One region of the Brumicola blandensis genome, then DNA from elsewhere that is predicted to be linked to it. Evidence: predicted binding sites of a transcription regulator. Region 1 holds the regulator's gene; each other region holds the start of a gene.
The links. The regulator FNR, encoded in region 1, switches genes on or off when oxygen is low (the NO sensors DNR and NnrR bind a similar motif). The targets are predictions, from matches to a motif close to TTGATCTAGATCAA.
Positions count from the first base shown of each region.

Region 2: ccoG (cytochrome c oxidase accessory protein CcoG) is a predicted target of FNR. The motif match lies at 2,252-2,265, and genes of this name have one in related genera.
Region 3: RM544_RS06330 (FeoA family protein) is a predicted target of FNR. The motif match lies at 1,429-1,442, and genes of this name have one in related genera.
Region 4: RM544_RS14790 (high-potential iron-sulfur protein) is a predicted target of FNR. The motif match lies at 1,213-1,226, and genes of this name have one in related genera.

Region 1 covers NZ_JAVRIE010000001.1:639,410-643,880, reverse strand. Annotated here, with positions in the region: gene RM544_RS02815 (heavy metal translocating P-type ATPase) at 1-422, shown strand, start outside; gene ccoS (cbb3-type cytochrome oxidase assembly protein CcoS) at 432-671, shown strand; gene RM544_RS02805 (sulfite exporter TauE/SafE family protein) at 668-1,339, shown strand; gene fnr (fumarate/nitrate reduction transcriptional regulator Fnr) at 1,367-2,104, shown strand; gene uspE (universal stress protein UspE) at 2,204-3,103, shown strand; gene ttcA (tRNA 2-thiocytidine(32) synthetase TtcA) at 3,271-4,167, shown strand; gene rssA (patatin-like phospholipase RssA) at 4,178-4,471, shown strand, end outside.
Region 2 covers NZ_JAVRIE010000004.1:170,435-174,905, reverse strand. Annotated here, with positions in the region: gene RM544_RS11235 (ExeM/NucH family extracellular endonuclease) at 1-724, opposite strand, end outside; gene RM544_RS11230 (DUF3016 domain-containing protein) at 1,054-1,635, opposite strand; gene RM544_RS11225 (hypothetical protein) at 1,720-2,073, opposite strand; gene ccoG (cytochrome c oxidase accessory protein CcoG) at 2,342-3,781, shown strand; gene RM544_RS11215 (serine/threonine protein kinase) at 3,774-4,471, shown strand, end outside.
Region 3 covers NZ_JAVRIE010000002.1:240,028-244,498, forward strand. Annotated here, with positions in the region: gene RM544_RS06315 (hypothetical protein) at 1-85, shown strand, start outside; gene RM544_RS06320 (energy transducer TonB) at 241-792, shown strand; gene RM544_RS06325 (DUF2141 domain-containing protein) at 901-1,347, shown strand; gene RM544_RS06330 (FeoA family protein) at 1,550-1,780, shown strand; gene feoB (ferrous iron transporter B) at 1,782-3,599, shown strand; gene nagA (N-acetylglucosamine-6-phosphate deacetylase) at 3,780-4,471, shown strand, end outside.
Region 4 covers NZ_JAVRIE010000006.1:248,742-253,212, reverse strand. Annotated here, with positions in the region: gene RM544_RS14805 (hypothetical protein) at 1-103, opposite strand, end outside; gene RM544_RS14800 (zinc ribbon domain-containing protein) at 224-415, shown strand; gene RM544_RS14795 (flavin reductase family protein) at 417-1,088, shown strand; gene RM544_RS14790 (high-potential iron-sulfur protein) at 1,414-1,707, shown strand; gene RM544_RS14785 (amidase) at 1,905-3,557, opposite strand; gene RM544_RS14780 (VOC family protein) at 3,699-4,088, shown strand; gene RM544_RS14775 (glutathione S-transferase family protein) at 4,085-4,471, shown strand, end outside.

The DNA of each region.
Region 1 (4,471 bases):
ACAGCCTAAATATTAAAAATACCGTGGCTGAACAAGCACCTGAACAAAAACTGATGTACATAAAACAACTTCAAGCAAATGGGCGCAGTGTATTAATGCTGGGTGATGGTATTAATGATGCACCTGTTTTAGCAGTGTCAGATGTTAGCGTCGCGGTGGGAAATGCATCTGATCTGGCTAAAAATGCGGCTGATGTTATTTTATTGAATCAAGACTTAGCCTCTCTATTACATGTCATCAATATGGCCAAACGTACTAAGCGAAAGATTAAGCAGAATATTGCGTGGGCGCTGTCATACAACATACTTGTATTACCTTTTGCCATTGGTGGATTTCTAACACCTTGGATGGCGGCTCTAGGGATGTCGATAAGTTCTATTATAGTGGTGTATAATTCCACGCGTTTAATGCGCAACAGCTAGGAAGAAGCCGTGAGTATCATTTATGTATTGATCCCATTAGCCATTATCATCGTCGGAATTGCTATCGGTGTATTCTTTTGGGCAGTAAAAAGTAATCAGTTTGAAGACTTAGATCGTCAAGGGTACAGCATTCTATTTGATGACGATATCAAGTCAGAAAGTGCTGAAAAGACGAATGACGCAGCGGATAGCAACGCGAACGAACAACAGGCTGAATTAGCTAAAGACAAAAAAGAACCAAAGCGTTGAATCCCGATTTCAATCTATTAAGTGCATTTTTAATTGGGCTTGCTGGGGGGGTACACTGCATAGGCATGTGTGGCGGTATTGCTAGTGCTTTCACCTTTGCTATTCCGAAAAACGTTTCACAACTCACCTATATCTGTGCCTACAACATTGGTCGTATATTGAGTTATACCGCAGCTGGCGCGTTAACAGGGTATATTGGCAGCATAATAAGCACCAGTGCGAATAACGCGTTCCCAATATTTCAAATAATTAGCATCGTGTTTATGGTGTTGCTGGCACTTTATATCAGTGATTGGTACAAAGGCCTTTCAGCACTAGAACGCCTGGGAAGCCATCTTTGGCGACATATTTCCCCGATTGGTAAAAAGCTTATCCCATTTAAAAACCCATTATACACAATAGCTTACGGGATGATTTGGGGTTGGCTGCCTTGTGGTTTAGTCTACTCCATGCTCAGTTGGTCATTGGCAAGCGAAAGTGTTTATCAAGGCGCTTCGATGATGTTGTTCTTTGGCTTGGGGACGCTACCTGCGGTCATGGCAACTAGCCTTGGTGCAGGTTTCTTACTGCCCATTTTTCAACATAAATACACTCGAAAAATGATTGCTATTCTACTACTTGCGTTTTCTTTGATCTTGACCTACGACCTTGTTACAGGTAATAATTGATCTGAAAATCATCAAAAAGAGTAAGTCATGGCAAAAGGTCCAGAACTCTCAATTCACTGCCAAAGTTGTAGCTTTAGTCATTTGTGTTTACCGGTTAGTTTAAACAAAAATGAACTTGATACCTTGGACGATATCATTGAGCGAAAAAAACCCCTTCATAAAAACGATAAATTAGTCCGTTATGGTGACAAATTCCATTCATTATATGCCGTACGTTCAGGTTCATTTAAATCTTATGTTAGTGATAAAGACGGTGTTGAGCAGATTATTGGGTTCCACTTCCCTGGCGATATTATCGGATTCGACGCATTGAAAGACGATAAGCATGGCAGTTATACCCAAGCGTTAGAAACTGCAATGGTGTGCGAACTGCCTTACGAGACCTTAGATGAGATGTCAGTCAGATTTCCAAAACTAAGACAACAAATCATGCGTTTCATGAGTGCTGAAATCAAACACGACCACGATTTGATGATGTTACTCAGTAAAAGAAGCGCAGAAGAGCGTCTTCTTCACTTTTTAAGTCACTTATCTCAGCGATTTGAAGAACGAGGCTTTTCCGCCAAGCAATTCAATTTATCGATGACGCGTAATGAAATTGGTAATTATTTGGGCTTGACGGTTGAGACTATTAGCCGCTTGCTAACCCGATTCCAAAAAGAAGATCTGATTAAGGTTGATGGCAAGTTAATCACTATTAGTGATTTCGACGGCATAAAGCAACGCCTTCCCGATATGGAAATAAACTTTACCCAAGTTTGTTAAGTTTATTATTCGCAAACTTGATCTGGGGCAATGTGGTTACTAGCACATTGCCCATAAATATCTACAATATACATAGATAACAACGTTCTGGAGAACACTATGTTTACTTGTAGCAAAATTTTAGCTGTCATTGACCCAAGCACAAAACAACAACCTTCACTCAATCGAGCTATTTTCCTTGCTGAAAAAACCGGTGCTAGCGTCGTTGCCCTATCCTCAATTTACGATAAGTCATATGACATGGCCGCGATCCTCACAAGCGACGAACGCTACGAAATGAAACAGGCAATGTTAGAACATGAATCGCTTAACCTAACTGCCCTGCTAAAGGAACTAACTACTGACGTTAACATTAGCACCAAGATTAAATGGCAAAAGAAGTTGCATGAATCCGTGGTGGAAACTTGCCAGGAAGAATCATGTGACCTGATTGTGAAATCCACTAAGAAGCATGGCATGTTAGCATCTAGTATTTTCACACCGAATGATTGGCATATTTTGCGCAACGCGCCTGTTGATGTGCTTTTGGTCAAAGATCATGAATGGACAAATAATGGTAAAGTCCTTGCTTCTATTGGTGTTTCAGCTAAAGATGATCAGCATATAAGCTTGAGTGATAAAATCGCTGAAACAGGAAATGAGCTAGCTAAATTGACGAACTCAACACTTCACTTGGCCAATTCTTATGCTGGCGCGCCTGTGCACATTGCCGTGGAAGTCCCGAATTTTGCGCCAGAAGTTTACAATCGTTCAGTACAAGAAAGACATACGAATAAGTTGAATGAGCTAGCCACGACTCATTCCCTTCAGGATGCTACGATGCATGTACTAGAGGGCTTGCCTGAAGATGTTATTCCTAAGCTAAGTAATGAACTGGACGCAGATTTACTGATAATAGGATCTGTTGGGCGAAGAGGTATTTCAGCAGCCCTGTTGGGGAATACTGCAGAAATGATTATCGATGCGGTTAATTGTGACACGCTCATCATAAAGCCATAAACAAACACCCTCGTTTTTACACAAAACCAAAGAGATGCCTAAATCGGGCATCTCTTTTCATTCCTTGTTTGCTTACCCAGACAACAAGCTTTAAAATGTGCGCCAAAGATTAGGTATGCGAGCATCATCCATACTTTTATAGGTCGGCACATTCACAGGCATACACAGTGGTTCAAACTTCAAACTTACCTAAGCAAAAATATAACAATGACAAACTCGTAAAGCGCATTCGCAGAAATGTGGGCAAAGCGATAGCAGACTATCAGATGATTGAAGATGGTGATGTTGTTATGGCTGCCATTAGTGGTGGCAAGGACAGCTTTGTGATGTTGGACATTTTGCTTAGTTTACAGCAATCAGCCCCGATTAATTTTGAGGTTATCGCCGTTAACTTGGACCAAAAGCAACCCGGTTTTCCAGAGGATATTCTACCGAGTTATTTGGAACAGAAAAATATTCCTTATTATATTATCGATAAAGACACCTACTCTGTTGTTAAGTCCAAAATAGAAGATGGAAAAACCACATGTGGATTGTGTTCACGTTTAAGGCGCGGAAGTTTATATTCCTTCGCTGAAAAAATTGGCGCGACTAAAATCGCCTTGGGTCATCACATGGATGATATGGTGGAAACAACCTTTTTAAACATGTTCTATGGTGCCAAGCTAAAATCCATGCCACCAAAGCTCTTATCAGATGATAAGCGCAACATCGTCATTCGCCCTCTAGCCTACTGCCGCGAGAAAGATATCGCTTCACTGGCTGCAATTCGAGAGTACCCTATCATTCCATGCAACCTTTGTGGTTCACAAGAAAACTTGCAACGTCAAAACGTGAAAGCAATGTTGAATGAATGGGATAGACAAACGCCTGGCAGAGTCGAGAATATCTTTAATGCTACAAAGAGCATTATCCCGAGCCAATTGGCTGATACCGACTTATTTGACTTCAAGGGGCTGCAAATAGACCGCAGTTCCGAACGTAAAGCGTATGACTTCAATAGTGAAGAAGTCTCTTCGACTAACATAGATGAATCTTTAGTGATTCAAATAGCAAACTTGTAAAAGGAATTTCATGAAAATTGGACTTGCATTAGGTGCAGGAGCAGCCAGAGGTTGGGCCCATATTGGGGTTATTCGCGCGTTACAGCGTGCCGGCATACAAATTGATGTCATCGCCGGATGTTCAATTGGGGCCTACGTAGGGGCTGCCTATGCCAGTGGTAAGTTAGACGAACTTGAAGCATGGGCAAACACCTTAACCGAATGGCAAGTTTTTAGATTACTGGGTGTTGGCTTTAAGCGTGGTGGTTTAGCAAGTGGTCAAAAAGTATTCGACAAACTTAAAGATGAGTTTTGTGCTGAACGC
Region 2 (4,471 bases), on a different contig from region 1:
CTGGACAGTTGGTACAGACTTGGCCACTTAAATCACCATTAGATGCATCTGAACCACCGTCAGACCCTCCATCTGAACCACCATCAGAACCGCCATCTGAACCACCATCAGATCCGCCGTCCGAGCCACCATCAGGTGTGTCCGTTGTAGTGTGAGAACCGATGTTAGAGAAGTCATCTTGCGAAAAAACCTCCCACTCAGCACTTGGGTCAAACGCGTTACTGCCGTCTGAGTCCCCAATCGTAATATTACTGCGGCGAACTAAAGTTTTGTTCGCAGTTGAGTATGTTACGCCATCCACAGTGACGGAATACGCTGATCCAGGGTCAACTTCAAACTGACCAATGGTATCCAACACTGTTTCGCTATCTGCGCCATTAGAAACGACCAATTCAATAAAATCGTCACCGTTGAATAAGCTTGCGCCAGTCAATAACTGCGCGTTCATTTTCAAGCCGTCATCAGCACTCGTAGTTGCTACAACATAGGTACTGAAGGGAGCTATTTCACCGGACAAACTGATCGTTGTTCCTGCGCTGCTACCACCATTGAAGTACACTTTTATTTGGTGTTGAGAGATATCAACCCCAGTGTCGCTATTATTATATATTTCTATTGCTTTGTTGTTCCCTGAGCCTTCAACGTATTCTGAGATGAATACGTTCGCCGAAGCCGTAAAACAATGTGCACCAAGCATTAGCGCTGATAACATTTTGATCTTCATTGTATATGTCCGTCTGTTAGGTATTTTTTCCTATACTAAGGTATGGGTAAATTACTACATTTGTGTGACAAATTGAATGAATTTATTGCGAGGGTGTTTTACAAAATGCGTAGGATTTTTAAAGTACTTGAATCTACTCAACTTCTGCGGCAAAAAAATAAAATACTGAACAAAAATGGTTATTCAGTTTTCCAGCTGCTCTCAAAGAACCTGTTTAATTAATAAACAGAAAAATAAAATTCAATAAAAAAGAGCGCAAGGTGCGCTCTTCATAAATTACGTGTCTGTTGTTCCGACGAAAAACTGAGCCTTCACCGGATTTACCATTATTAAGCTTCTGATTCAGCTAGAAAGGTTTCTTTAAACCAACGAGATACCATCGCTTTTTCATATTTCAATGGTCTATTTTTGAAGCGTGTTGATGTGCGGTTTAGAAAGCCTACATCTTTCAGCTTAACTTCTTCTGATTGCACTACTTTTCCGTCCGCATCTTTCAATTCAAAACTAAAGGTCATTCTAGGAATATCGATGTCACGCATTATTCTATATTCCTGAAAACCTGCAGAAGCTCTATGATGCATACCAATCAGGCCTGCTTGGGTGGCTGTTTGCACTTCTCCAGCCATATCAAGGTTGGTTACTTTAAGAGCCAAGTGATACCCCTCAGGAAGGTCTTCAGCGAGTTTGTCGAAATGAGATTCTAACTTCGCAAACACTCGCTCTCGGTATTTCGCTCTTGATACACTCGGATGGCGAACATCTCTGAAGTCTTCAGGGTTAACCCACTCTATAGTAACTGGACCTTTTGTCTCAGCTTCCTTATCAGCTTCTTGCTCTTTAATATCTTGAGATAGTACTGACACAGAAAAGATAAAAATTGATAATGTTAGACCAAATTTAACTGATTTCATTTATCACTCCTTCGCATAACTTGTTCAATAAATATACTACTACGACATCGTAGATCAAGTTTAGGTTCAATAATGACCTGAGATTTAGAAAAGTTTGCTGTCTTTAATGTGACCGCACAGGCGGTTCAGATTCGCGCCGTAAATGAATGGATTCTTGTCATTATTTTTACAATAACGCTCATTGAATTTGGTTAGCGACTCTTTTGAGTCGGTAATCAACACCACATAATCCGTTTGGTGCGGTTGTAAAGACATATTATTGTGAAAAAACCGTTCGCGTATCGTAGCTAATGACTGCTGTTCAGGAATTTCAGCGACGTTTTCTATCCAACCAAGCACCGTTTGTTGGATGTCAGAAAGGAAATATTGAACAAAGGACGTCCTTAATACAATGATTAATATAATTATTTCAATCATGATGACAAATGTTCGCCACATATTAACTGTAGATCCTTAGACGCGTACTTAATTGTTGATAGTAAATTCCTAAGTACATAATAGATATTCATACGTTAAATACAATGATTTCCCACAATACGCTAGTATGTTTTCCTGAAGTATACCTAAATGGCTCAAATATAAGCTTACAAAATCTTTAAGAAAAGACTGTTCTTATTTGATCTGAATTAACATTTGCTTGCGTCTTCTTGATATACTGTCAGCCTAAAATTTATGTATCTTCTTCATTTCCCACGCGGAGTTCTTAATGAACGAAAAAATTGATATCAAAGACGTCACTCCGGTAAAAATTCATAAACCCTCAAATAGTGGTGACTCATCAGCATACCCAGCTCGTAGCAGGATCTATGTGAGAGCTGTCGAAGGCATGCTGGAGAATATTCGACGCTTCTTCGGTTTGATCTTTCTAGGCGTATTCGCGCTTATTCCTTGGCTTCAATACAACGGCAATCAAGCCGTATTGTTAGATATTGGAGAACAACGTTTCAATATTTTTGCAATGACACTTTGGCCGCAAGACCTGACTATTCTTGCGTATATTTTTATTGTCTCCGCATTTGCTCTATTTTTTATCACTACTTTTGCTGGGCGCGTGTGGTGTGGGTTTATGTGTCCACAAACAACTTGGACCTTTATCTACATTTGGTTTGAAGAAAAAATCGAGGGTAGCCGAAATAAGAGAATGAAGTTGGACCAACGGAAAATGGACGCTGACAAATTCTTCCGTAAAACCTTGAAGCACTTCTCTTGGGTAAGCGTTGCCTTATTAACATCCATCACCTTCGTAGGCTACTTCACACCTATCGATAGCCTATTCGTTGACTTCTTCACTTTTGACGTCAGTTTCTGGGCTGGTTTCTCCGTCATCTTTTTCACTGTATGTACATATGGCAATGCTGGATACATGCGTGAAATTATGTGCACACACATGTGCCCATACGCACGTTTTCAATCAGCGATGTTTGATAAAGATACATTCACTGTTGCATACAACCCTGAACGAGGCGAGAAGCGCGGACCACGCTCACGTAAAGTGACACAAGAACAACTTCAAGAAAAAGGGCTTGGCGATTGTATTGACTGTAACCTCTGTGTTCAAGTCTGCCCAACAGGCATTGATATTCGAAATGGTTTGCAATACGAATGCATTAACTGCGGCGCTTGCGTAGATGCGTGCAACGGCGTTATGGATAAGATGGGTTATGATAAAGGCCTTATTAGCTTCACATCAGAACACCAACTGGCGGGCGGAACCACTAAGATAGTTAGGCCCAAGTTGATTGGTTATGCGGTTGTTCTGCTTGTTATGACGAGTTTGCTTGTGTTTGATATTTACTCTCGTGTCCCCTTAGAAATCGACATCATTAAAGACCGAAATTCATTATATCGTGAGACAAACCAAGGGCTTATAGAAAACGTTTATACACTGAAGTTGCTTAACAAATCACAACAGGACCGTACTTTTAAAGTCAGTATCAGTGGCTTGGAAAGTGGCAACTATGTTGGCGTATCCGAAGTGCAAGTGCGAGGAGGTGAGGTTTATACACTTCCGATCAGCGTCACCAGTGACCCCTATGCACTGACAGAAGAAATAACCGAATTTAAATTTCATGTACAGACACAAGATGAAAATGGTGAAATAATCAAAATAGAAGAAACTACTAAATTTATATTCACTGATGTCTGACTTTACCTTTGCAGGTCTGCATCCAGATTTAATTCTGGATGCCATTGAAACCTTGGGTGTGCGCGCCGAATCTGGGCTTTTAGCACTCAACAGCTACGAAAATAGAGTGTACCAATTCATAGGTGAAGACAAACAACGTTATGTTGTGAAGTTTTACCGGCCTCAACGTTGGACCAATACCCAGATCCAAGAGGAACACGACTTCTCAATCGAGTTACATGAGCAAGAAGTCCCCGTCGTTGCGCCTTTGCGCTTGTCTCATATCGACGCTCCGCAAACGGGACACACCCTTCATGAGCATGAAGGTTATCGATTCGCTCTATTTCCTTCTGTCGGTGGTCGACAGTTTGAAGTAGATAACCTCGACCAACTTGAATGGATGGGCAGGTTTATCGGCCGAATACATCGAGTTGCTCAATCGTCGTCATTCGAGACTAGACCCGCAATGGATGTCCAGACTTACTTGGACACACCTAAAACCGTATTAGAAAATGGTAGTTTGCTTCCTCACCACCTGCAAACAGCGTTTCATACTATTTTAGATATGGTCATTAAAGAAACCAAAACTCGATTTACTGGCTCATACAAAAACATCAGACTACATGGCGACTTGCATCCGGGTAATATCCTCTGGCGTGATGGGCCTACCTTTGTCGATCTGGATGATTGTCGCATGGGCCCCGCGGTTCA
Region 3 (4,471 bases), on a different contig from region 1:
TTCTGTTGGTTTGAGCGCGCGTCAGTACCTTGGTGGAGATGGTCTATCAAATGTATTCGGCATTACCTTCGACACGAAATTTTAAAGCCTTACTAAGTCGCAATCCAGGCTCAAAAGCTAGATAACTTAAGCTTCTGAGCCCTTTTACTTTTTGACAACCAACATTGACAGCCAAGGGTTGTTGCACTATTGTCTAACGAAGGATCGTTTATTATTTAATCAATTCACAAGGAATTTAAAGTGAAAAATTTAGCCGTCATTTTTGCACTAGGATGTGCATCAACCTTAATAGCAACACAGTCTTTAGCTGCCTATGAATCTGCGGATTCTTCATATCATGAAAATTCAATTCCTACACAGAATAAGCCTGATGCTTGGGCTTCAGTAGAGCGAGACACACTTCGCTATCCAAGCAGAGCATCGAGCAATAGTACATCTGGATGTGCAACCGTGAAGTATATTGTAACACCATCAAATGAAGTTAAAGATGTTCGCGTTGTCAAAGCAACTGATAAAGGCTTCGCTCAGGCGGCCAAAAGAGCAATCGAAAAATGGGATTTTTCAAAGGTTGATGGAGCGTTTGTTGAGACGGATACGCCAAAGCAAACTCGATTCGAATTCTGCAAAGATGTGAGCACTGAAGCTTGCTTAGTCAAACAACAGTCCTACTGTGACGGCGATGACGTCATCGCGGCAGTGCACCGTTCAATTAATCCTGCAGACATTGGTAATACTCAACAACAAAAAAGCAGGGTTAATCGAGCGATGACCTTCGAGCAGAAATTTCAGTAGATCGCCAATAGCCCAAAAGTCATAAAAAAAGAAAAGTACCTCTGGCACATTCACCAAATTTGTCGTCGCGATATTCTAATCCTGTCAACTAACAACAGGAAACGACAAATGAAAACTTTAAATACTCTTTTACAAACAACTCTTTTAGCTTCAACTCTTATTTTTGGCGCAACAACAGTTCAAGCTAGTGAGCTAGAAGTTAACTTTATCGACATTGAGCGTCCAGTTGGTCAGCTTATGGTGGCAATCTATGACTCAGAAGAAGCTTACACCAACAAAACACAACCTTTGAAATACGCTACTGTGGAGGCCGATGCTGATACCGTCACTCTTAACTTTGACGGTCTTGCTGATGGCACTTACGCATTAATGCTTATCCATGACTTAAACAGTAATGGTCAAATGGATATCAATGCGATGGGTTTACCGCAAGATGGCTATGGCTTCAGTAACAATGTTGGCATGTATGGTCTACCACCATTCGACGCTGCTTCATTTGAGGTCAGAGAGTTTGCCAGTATCGACGTGATCGTGCGTAAGCCAGTCAACCTTTAATAAATCACTTTTTAAATAACAGGTAGCGAGTGCATACTCGCTACCTTTTTTCGTTTCAATTAATACTGTTGAATACTTTTATTGAGCTGTATCAAGCTTCTGTCTGGACATTTTTTTGTTTTGCTATAAACTTAAATGTAAATAAGAACTATTCCCATTAGAGGGTGGTTCGTTTAAAAACAGTAACTGAAGTGAGACTTGAATGACCGTTTGGGACATCCCCGCTAAAAAATCTGCCGCGATTAAATTGCTCAGTGCAAGCTTGCAAGAAGATGTTGCCATGCGATTGCACGAAATGGGCTTTGCCGAAGGCGAGCTTGTGACGTGTATCAAGCGTACAGCATTTAACGGGCCTACGGTCGTACAATTAGGCGATTGTGTTTACTCATTGGAGCAAAGTATTGCAAGTCATGTGCAAGTAAGCGCGTTATAAGATGCAAAAAATCATTCTCGTCGGCAAACCGAATTCCGGCAAAAGTCTACTTTTCAATCAACTCACAGGCCTCAAGCAAAAAGTAGCTAATTTTCCAGGTGTGACTGTTGAGCTTAAAACAGGTCGCTTCGACGACTTTGAGGTGGTTGATTTCCCTGGGACATACTCTTTAAAGTCTTTATCAAAAGACGAATCTATTGCCATTGATCAACTCCAGTTAGCAATGGCAGCGCCAGAAACATCAGTGATTTTGTGTAACCTTGATGCTACGCGTATGGAGCGCTCCTTGGTGTTTGCCTTGCAGGTACAGGCAATTGCCAAGGCGAATAACAAAGCAGTCGTTTTCACATTGAATATGATTGACGAACTCATACGCTTTAACCACTTCATCGATACAGAAAAGCTCAGTGAGAAGCTTGGCAGTCCAGTGTTTGCGATTTCAGCTAGAACGCTGATAGGTATTTCTGAGTTACAACATGGTCTAACAAAAATTGCATCAACACCGCAAGACTATTTGGTGAAAGAGACTGAAATCAAGCAGCTGAATGCGATGCAAGCCAGTAAAACCTTAGCGTCAGAGTTTGCGATACAAAGTGATATTGTTTTAAAAAGACAAAACAAGATTGACAGCTTGTTGCTTAACTCTGTTTTTGGCGGAATCACCTTTCTAGTCATCATGTTCTTTTTGTTCCAGAGTATTTTCACCTGGGCCGCGCCTCTGATGGATGCAACCGAGGCCGGAATCGGCGCGCTTGCAGGATTATTTACTCGCTTTATCGGAGAGGGGGTCGCCAATGATTTTGTCGTCGATGCCATTTTCGGTGGCTTAGGTGCATTTTTAGTATTTGTGCCACAAATTATGGTACTCACGCTGATAATTGGTTTGTTGGAAGATAGTGGGTATTTAGCTCGAGCAGCCTTGATATGCCACAAGCCCTTGAGTTTGTTTGGCTTATCAGGCCGCAGCTTTATTCCCTATTTATCAGGGCATGCGTGCGCTATTCCTGCTATTTTGGCTGCTCGAACCATTGAATCTCCACGCAAACGTTTTGTAACAATGATGACCGTACCACTAATGTCATGTTCAGCACGATTACCCGTCTATGCACTATTGATTGCGGTTCTTGTGCCGGATGTTCAATATTTAGGTGGTTGGGTTAACTTGCAGGGTGCAATGTTTTTCGTGTTGTACTTTTTCGGTATTTTGACAGCGCTCGTTGTTAGCGCTGTCTTAAATAAAATGACTGCGACGTCTGAGCAACACACCGATATGCCATTTATTCTAGAATTGCCTTCCTACCGTTTGCCGCACTGGCAGCCTCTGTTTTATAGGGTGCTGAACAGTGGTGTACAGTTCATCAAACGTGCTGCGCCAATTATTTTTGTTGTCTCTCTGGTGATTTGGGTTCTCGGTTACTTTCCAAATAATGGCGATTTACAAAACTCCTACCTAGCGACAATCGGTCAATTTGTTGAGCCTATCTTCGAGCCTCTTGGTATTGATTGGCGCTATGCGGTAGCGATTTTGGTCTCTTTTTTGGCTAGAGAGGTGTTCGTAGGTGTACTTGGAACGATGTTCAGCATTGAAAATGCGGATGAAAACATAGCTGGCTTAGCGGCAAACTTGCAAGCTGATGGTCTTACCCTTGCCTCAGGGATCGCACTAATGGCATTTTATGTGATTGCTCTGCAATGCGTCGCAACGGTCGCGACGCTCAAAGCCGAAACGGGCAAAAACCGTTATGCTTGGGGTGTGTTTGTTGCTTATGGTCTGCTTGCCTATGCGGTATCTTGGACTGTTTATACATTGATTGCATAGTGTTCAAAGATCGTCCAGTATTCGAATACACAGCTACGTTAACGGAATGACGCGAATCAAACTTATTTATTTTATTGCAGGTATTTTTTGTTCATTTTACTCGTAAGCTGGGCTCAACGATGTCGTGATCGCCAATGGAACTGAGTATGGCTATTATCTTAAAGGGGCAGTAGGAATAATATGATCAGTTATTATGCACATAAATTGTTGTACGACGGGAAGTTGCAAACGCATATGCTTCTGTCCGTTGACGATGGTGTCATTTCAGCGATAAAGCACTTAAATGCGCCGCCAGATAGCAACGCATATGATATTGAACTTGCTGGGCTGGTGAGTCCAGGGTTCATTGACACTCAAGTAAACGGTGGCGGCGGCGTATTGTTTAATCATGAGCAAAGTGTGCAGGCGCTCGAAACCATGATGAACGGGCATTCTCAGTTTGGTACAACAAGCATGCTACCAACCTTGATCACCGATAGCACCCAGACTATGCAGCAAGCAGCAGATTCTATAGCGCAAGCAATTCGGCAGGGTATCAAAGGGATTGCTGGGATTCATTTTGAAGGGCCTCATCTGAGTGTCGCAAAGCGAGGCATCCATTCAGGTCAACAAGTACGCCCCTTATCAGATACCGAAATGACGATAGTCACCCGCAAAGATATAGGGAAAGTTATCTTGACCGTGGCTGCAGAGAATGTCACCTGTGACCAAATTAGAGAGCTAGTATCCGAAGGTGTGATTGTGTCACTCGGGCATTCTGCGGCAAGTCTTGAACAAGCTATTTCGGCTATTGAAGCAGGTGCGACAGGCTTTACCCACCTTTATAATGCGATGTCTGGTTTAACAGCAAGAGAGCCTGGCTTAATTGCAGC
Region 4 (4,471 bases), on a different contig from region 1:
AGTGATGGAAGGTCAGGTGCGTTCGTCGATGACACAGGGGACATTCGCCTAAACTACTTCGGCGAGGATATTTGCGGGTTTGGCTTCGGCTTCTATTTTCCATATTTTAAGTTACGTTATATGTGACGATTACGATTTTGAAAAACATTTTAGTTTTTGCACGTCCTAAAACGCATTCATCTCGTAGTAATATCAAACACGTAAATTTGTATAGGTAGTTCGTATGAGTTTAACCAGTGCAGCCACGTTTGAGTGCCCTTACTGTATGACGTATAACGATCTAGAGATAGACGAACAAAATGATGTGGGTCAGCAGCAAATTGTAGATTGTCAGATTTGTTGCTCACCTATAGAGCTAAGCATAATAGACAACGGCTTTGGTATTGAAATCATTGCCAAACGAGATGACGAATAAAATGACGATAAAAGCTTTCAACGCCAGTGACATTGAAAATATGCCGCAACGAGTGCGAGCAAATTTTATCAATTCACTTTCAGGGTTTAAAAGTGGCAACTTAATTGGTACCACCGATAAACACGGTATCGATAACCTGGCTGTCGTGAGTTCGGTCTTCCATGTTGGGGCCCATCCTCCCTTGCTCGGCATGATAATGCGACCGCATTCGGTACCGCGTGATACCTTGCAAAATATTAAAGATAGCGGTGAATATACAATCAATCATATTTGCACCGACTTAGTTGAAAAAGCGCATCATACATCTGCCCGTTTTGATTCTGATGTGAGTGAGTTTGAACCACTTGGCTTAAGCCCACAAATGAGTGAACAGGTGAAAGCGCCCTATGTACTTGAAGCTCAAATCAAGTTGGGTATGCAGGTGCAAGATATTCAGGTACTCGCAATCAATCAAACTGAATTAGTCATTGGGCAAGTCGTTGAAGTGATTCTGAACGAAACGTGGGTCAGTCAAGATGGCTATGTGGATATTGAATCAGCCCAGTCTGTTGCTGTATCAGGTCTTGATTCTTATCATACCACTTCTCGTTTGGGGCGCTTTAGTTATGCAAAACCAAATGAAAACTTACATCACCTAGATATAAAAACTGGAAAAGCTAGAGAGAACTCATGATCCCGAATTTAGACCAATTATTGATTGTTTGCGGTATTGCAATCGTTGCTGTTGCTGTGATTGTATGGATTTTGGTTAAGTTACCAATGGATGACCAATCTAGCCGCGATGAGTAAATACTAGTTTAAGCTAGATCAAATAAAGTTAATTTTTTGAATAGTTTTTGTAGATGGATCCAAAAACTTTCGGTATAAGTATCAATAGTGGTAAACATTAAAAGCACCACCCTTTGCAAACTCGTCATTTTTTGGCGAGTTTTTTTCGTTTAAGGGCCAGTGTAAAAGAGAATCATTTTTATTTTCGTCTACAAATTGGGAAACGCATTATGAATAACGTTAATCGTCGCGACTTTTTAAAATTATCAGGCTCTACTCTAATCGGCCTTACATTGGGTGGCGTTGCATTAAATGCCAACGCGCAAGAAAAGCTAAAACTAGATGATCCGACAGCTATGGCGCTTAAATACGTTCATAAGTCTGAAGTTGAAGGCAAGAAGTGTTCAAACTGCCTATTGATTCAAGGTGAAGATGGTCAAGAATGGCGTCCATGTGGTGCATTCCCAGGTAAGCTTGTGAATGCAAATGGCTACTGCTCAGCTTGGGCATTAAAGCCATCATAAGATAGTTTTACTAAAAAAGTAAAAAAGGGGTCAGAGTTAATTATTTTTTCTTTCTGATTTGCACAGGCCCTTAATAATATAAACACGCTTTTCGGCATCCTGCCCGCTCCCAAATGGCATCCATGCCATTTGAAGGTTTATATTATTAAGGACCTGAACAAACCGCGAAAAAATAATTAACACTGACCCCTTTTTTGTTATTTTATTGGGCGCATAGCGTCTTTAAAGTGCTTATGTTCATAAGCGCCATTTGCAAAACTTGGTTTGAGAATCGCTTTATTTGCTTTTTCATAGTGGTAGGCCAAGTTTAATAGCAATGCTTCATCCCAAGCAGTGCCCATGAAGCTTAAATTAATGGGTAAACCTTTCATGTCGCCCATCGGAACACTCACTTGAGGGTAGCCCGCAATAGCGGCTAACCAACCCGCTCCAGCAAATCCTCCAGGAAAGCTGTCACCATAAACGGGGTCAATCAAGAAGGCCGGTGTTTGACTCGGCATCATGATAGCGTCTACATTGTGGTCCTTCAGAAGCTTGTCGATGCCATTGTCTTGTGTTGAGACTCTTAAGAATTCTTTGATTTCTTTATAGTCGTCATCATAACCATTCTTTGCTTCTGCCTGAACAAACAAGCTTTGGTCGAAGATAGCGAGCTCTCTTTCACTACTGTCATTGAACTTCATTACATCTGCTAATGTGCGTGTAGTCACCGCTTGTGCACTGTTAGCCAAATATGCATTTAGCTCGTGTTTGAATTCGATCAGTAAAAGATCTAGTGCCTTTCCCCAGAATCCTTCGGGTGTTTCGAACGCTTCAATCATAACCAGTTCAACACCATAGCCTTTCATGATCTGCTGAGCATTTTCAAAGGCTTCAATGATTTCTGGATGGTCACCCTGCACGGCTTTAAATACGCCTATTCGCTTGCCTTTGAGGGTTTTCCCTAGTTCGTTTAAATAATCTTTAGCGTGCAAGTCGGCTTCTTTCGTGTACGAGTCCATAGGATCGCTTCCAGCCATAACTGACAGCATTAGTGCGGCATCTTCAATACTTCTTGTCATTGGTCCTGCAGTGTCTTGCGTCACAGAAATAGGTACGATATGTGTGCGAGATAACAAGCCAACAGTCGGTTTGACACCCGCAATGCCGTTCATGGCAGTTGGGCAAATAATGGAACCGTTGGTTTCAGTACCAATTGCCAAGGAGGCGAATTGCGCAGCGATTGCCGCGCCTGAACCAGATGATGAACCGCAAGGTGTTCTGTCCAAGCTATGCGGGTTTCTTGTTTGGCCACCTAACGCACTCCAGCCGCTGACCGAGTCGTTTGAGCGGAAGTTAGCCCATTGAGATAAATTTGTTTTACCTAAAATGATCGCACCCTCGGCTTTGAGTTTGGCGATAATGGGCGCGTCACGCTCGGTCATATTATTAGCTAACACAATCGCACCGGCGGTTGTTGGCAGTTCGCTGGTTTCCACGTTGTCTTTTACCAGCACGGGTATACCATGTAACTTACCTAAAGCATTGCCTTCAGCTCGATCTTTGTCTTTCTGTTTGGCTTCAGCTAGCGCGTTTGGGTTTAAGGATAGTACTGCTTGTACTTTTGGTCCCTTGCGATCTAAGGCATCGATACGTGCTAAGTAAGCAGCAACCAATGTTTCAGAACTTAACTCTCCTTTTGCAATTAATCGCGCTTGTTCTACGGCACTTAAATCTAATATTGCGGGGGTGCTAATGCTGGTTTGATAAGCTGCTTGCTCATGCTTTGCATGTCCATCCGCCCCGAAGGTGTTGAAAGAAAGTGCTATCAATAGGCCGGTGGCGCTGAGGGTACGAACTAGATTTCTCATATTATTTTCCATGTTATAGAGCAAGCTAATGATGTGAAGCCAAGGCTTGTGCAAATAAGCTACACTGTCTAAGCCGGTCTCAACGGTATTAATTGTTATCGAAAAATGCAAGTATCAAGGTTCTTTTATGGAGGGAAGTTTATGACAAGTGTAAACGAGTCTGCACCACAACATGATAAGTTGAATTATGTCGAGTTTGCAGCGCGCGACTTAAAAGCCACAAGCATATTTTTTAATAAAGCCTTTGCATGGGATTTTACTTGGTATGGTGAGGAGTATGTGGCATTTTCAAATGAAGGATTAGATGGCGGTTTCTATCAAGCTGACTTGAAGACACGTGAAGAAACTGGCGGGGCGCTACTCATCTTTTATTCCAATAATTTGGAGTCAACGATGGCGAAAGTCAGTGAATCTGGCGGTGACATCGTCAAGCCTATTTTTTCTTTTCCGGGCGGACGACGTTTTCACTTCTTAGAGCCCAGCGGTAATGAGTTCGCGGTGTGGTCAGATTTAGGTTTGGAGGAAGCATGAAAATTTACGGTGATATAAAATCAGGTAATTGTTATAAAATTAAACTGACATGCGACTTACTCTCCTTGCCCTACGATTGGATTCACGTAGACATTATGGCTGGGGACACAAAAACCCCAGAGTATTTGGCAAAGAATGCTGCGGGGAAAATCCCCCTTCTCGAATTAGATGATGGTCGGTTTCTGAGTGAGTCGAACGCGATTATCAATTTCCTTGCACACAATACGAGCTTATTACCAAGCGACCCATATGCACTTGCGCAGGTTCAGCAATGGCAGTTCTTTGAGCAATACAGCCATGAACCCTTTATCGCCGTTGCCCGTTTTATCAATAAGTATCTGGGTATGCCAGAAGAACGCAAAGCGGAGTATGAAAAACTTCAA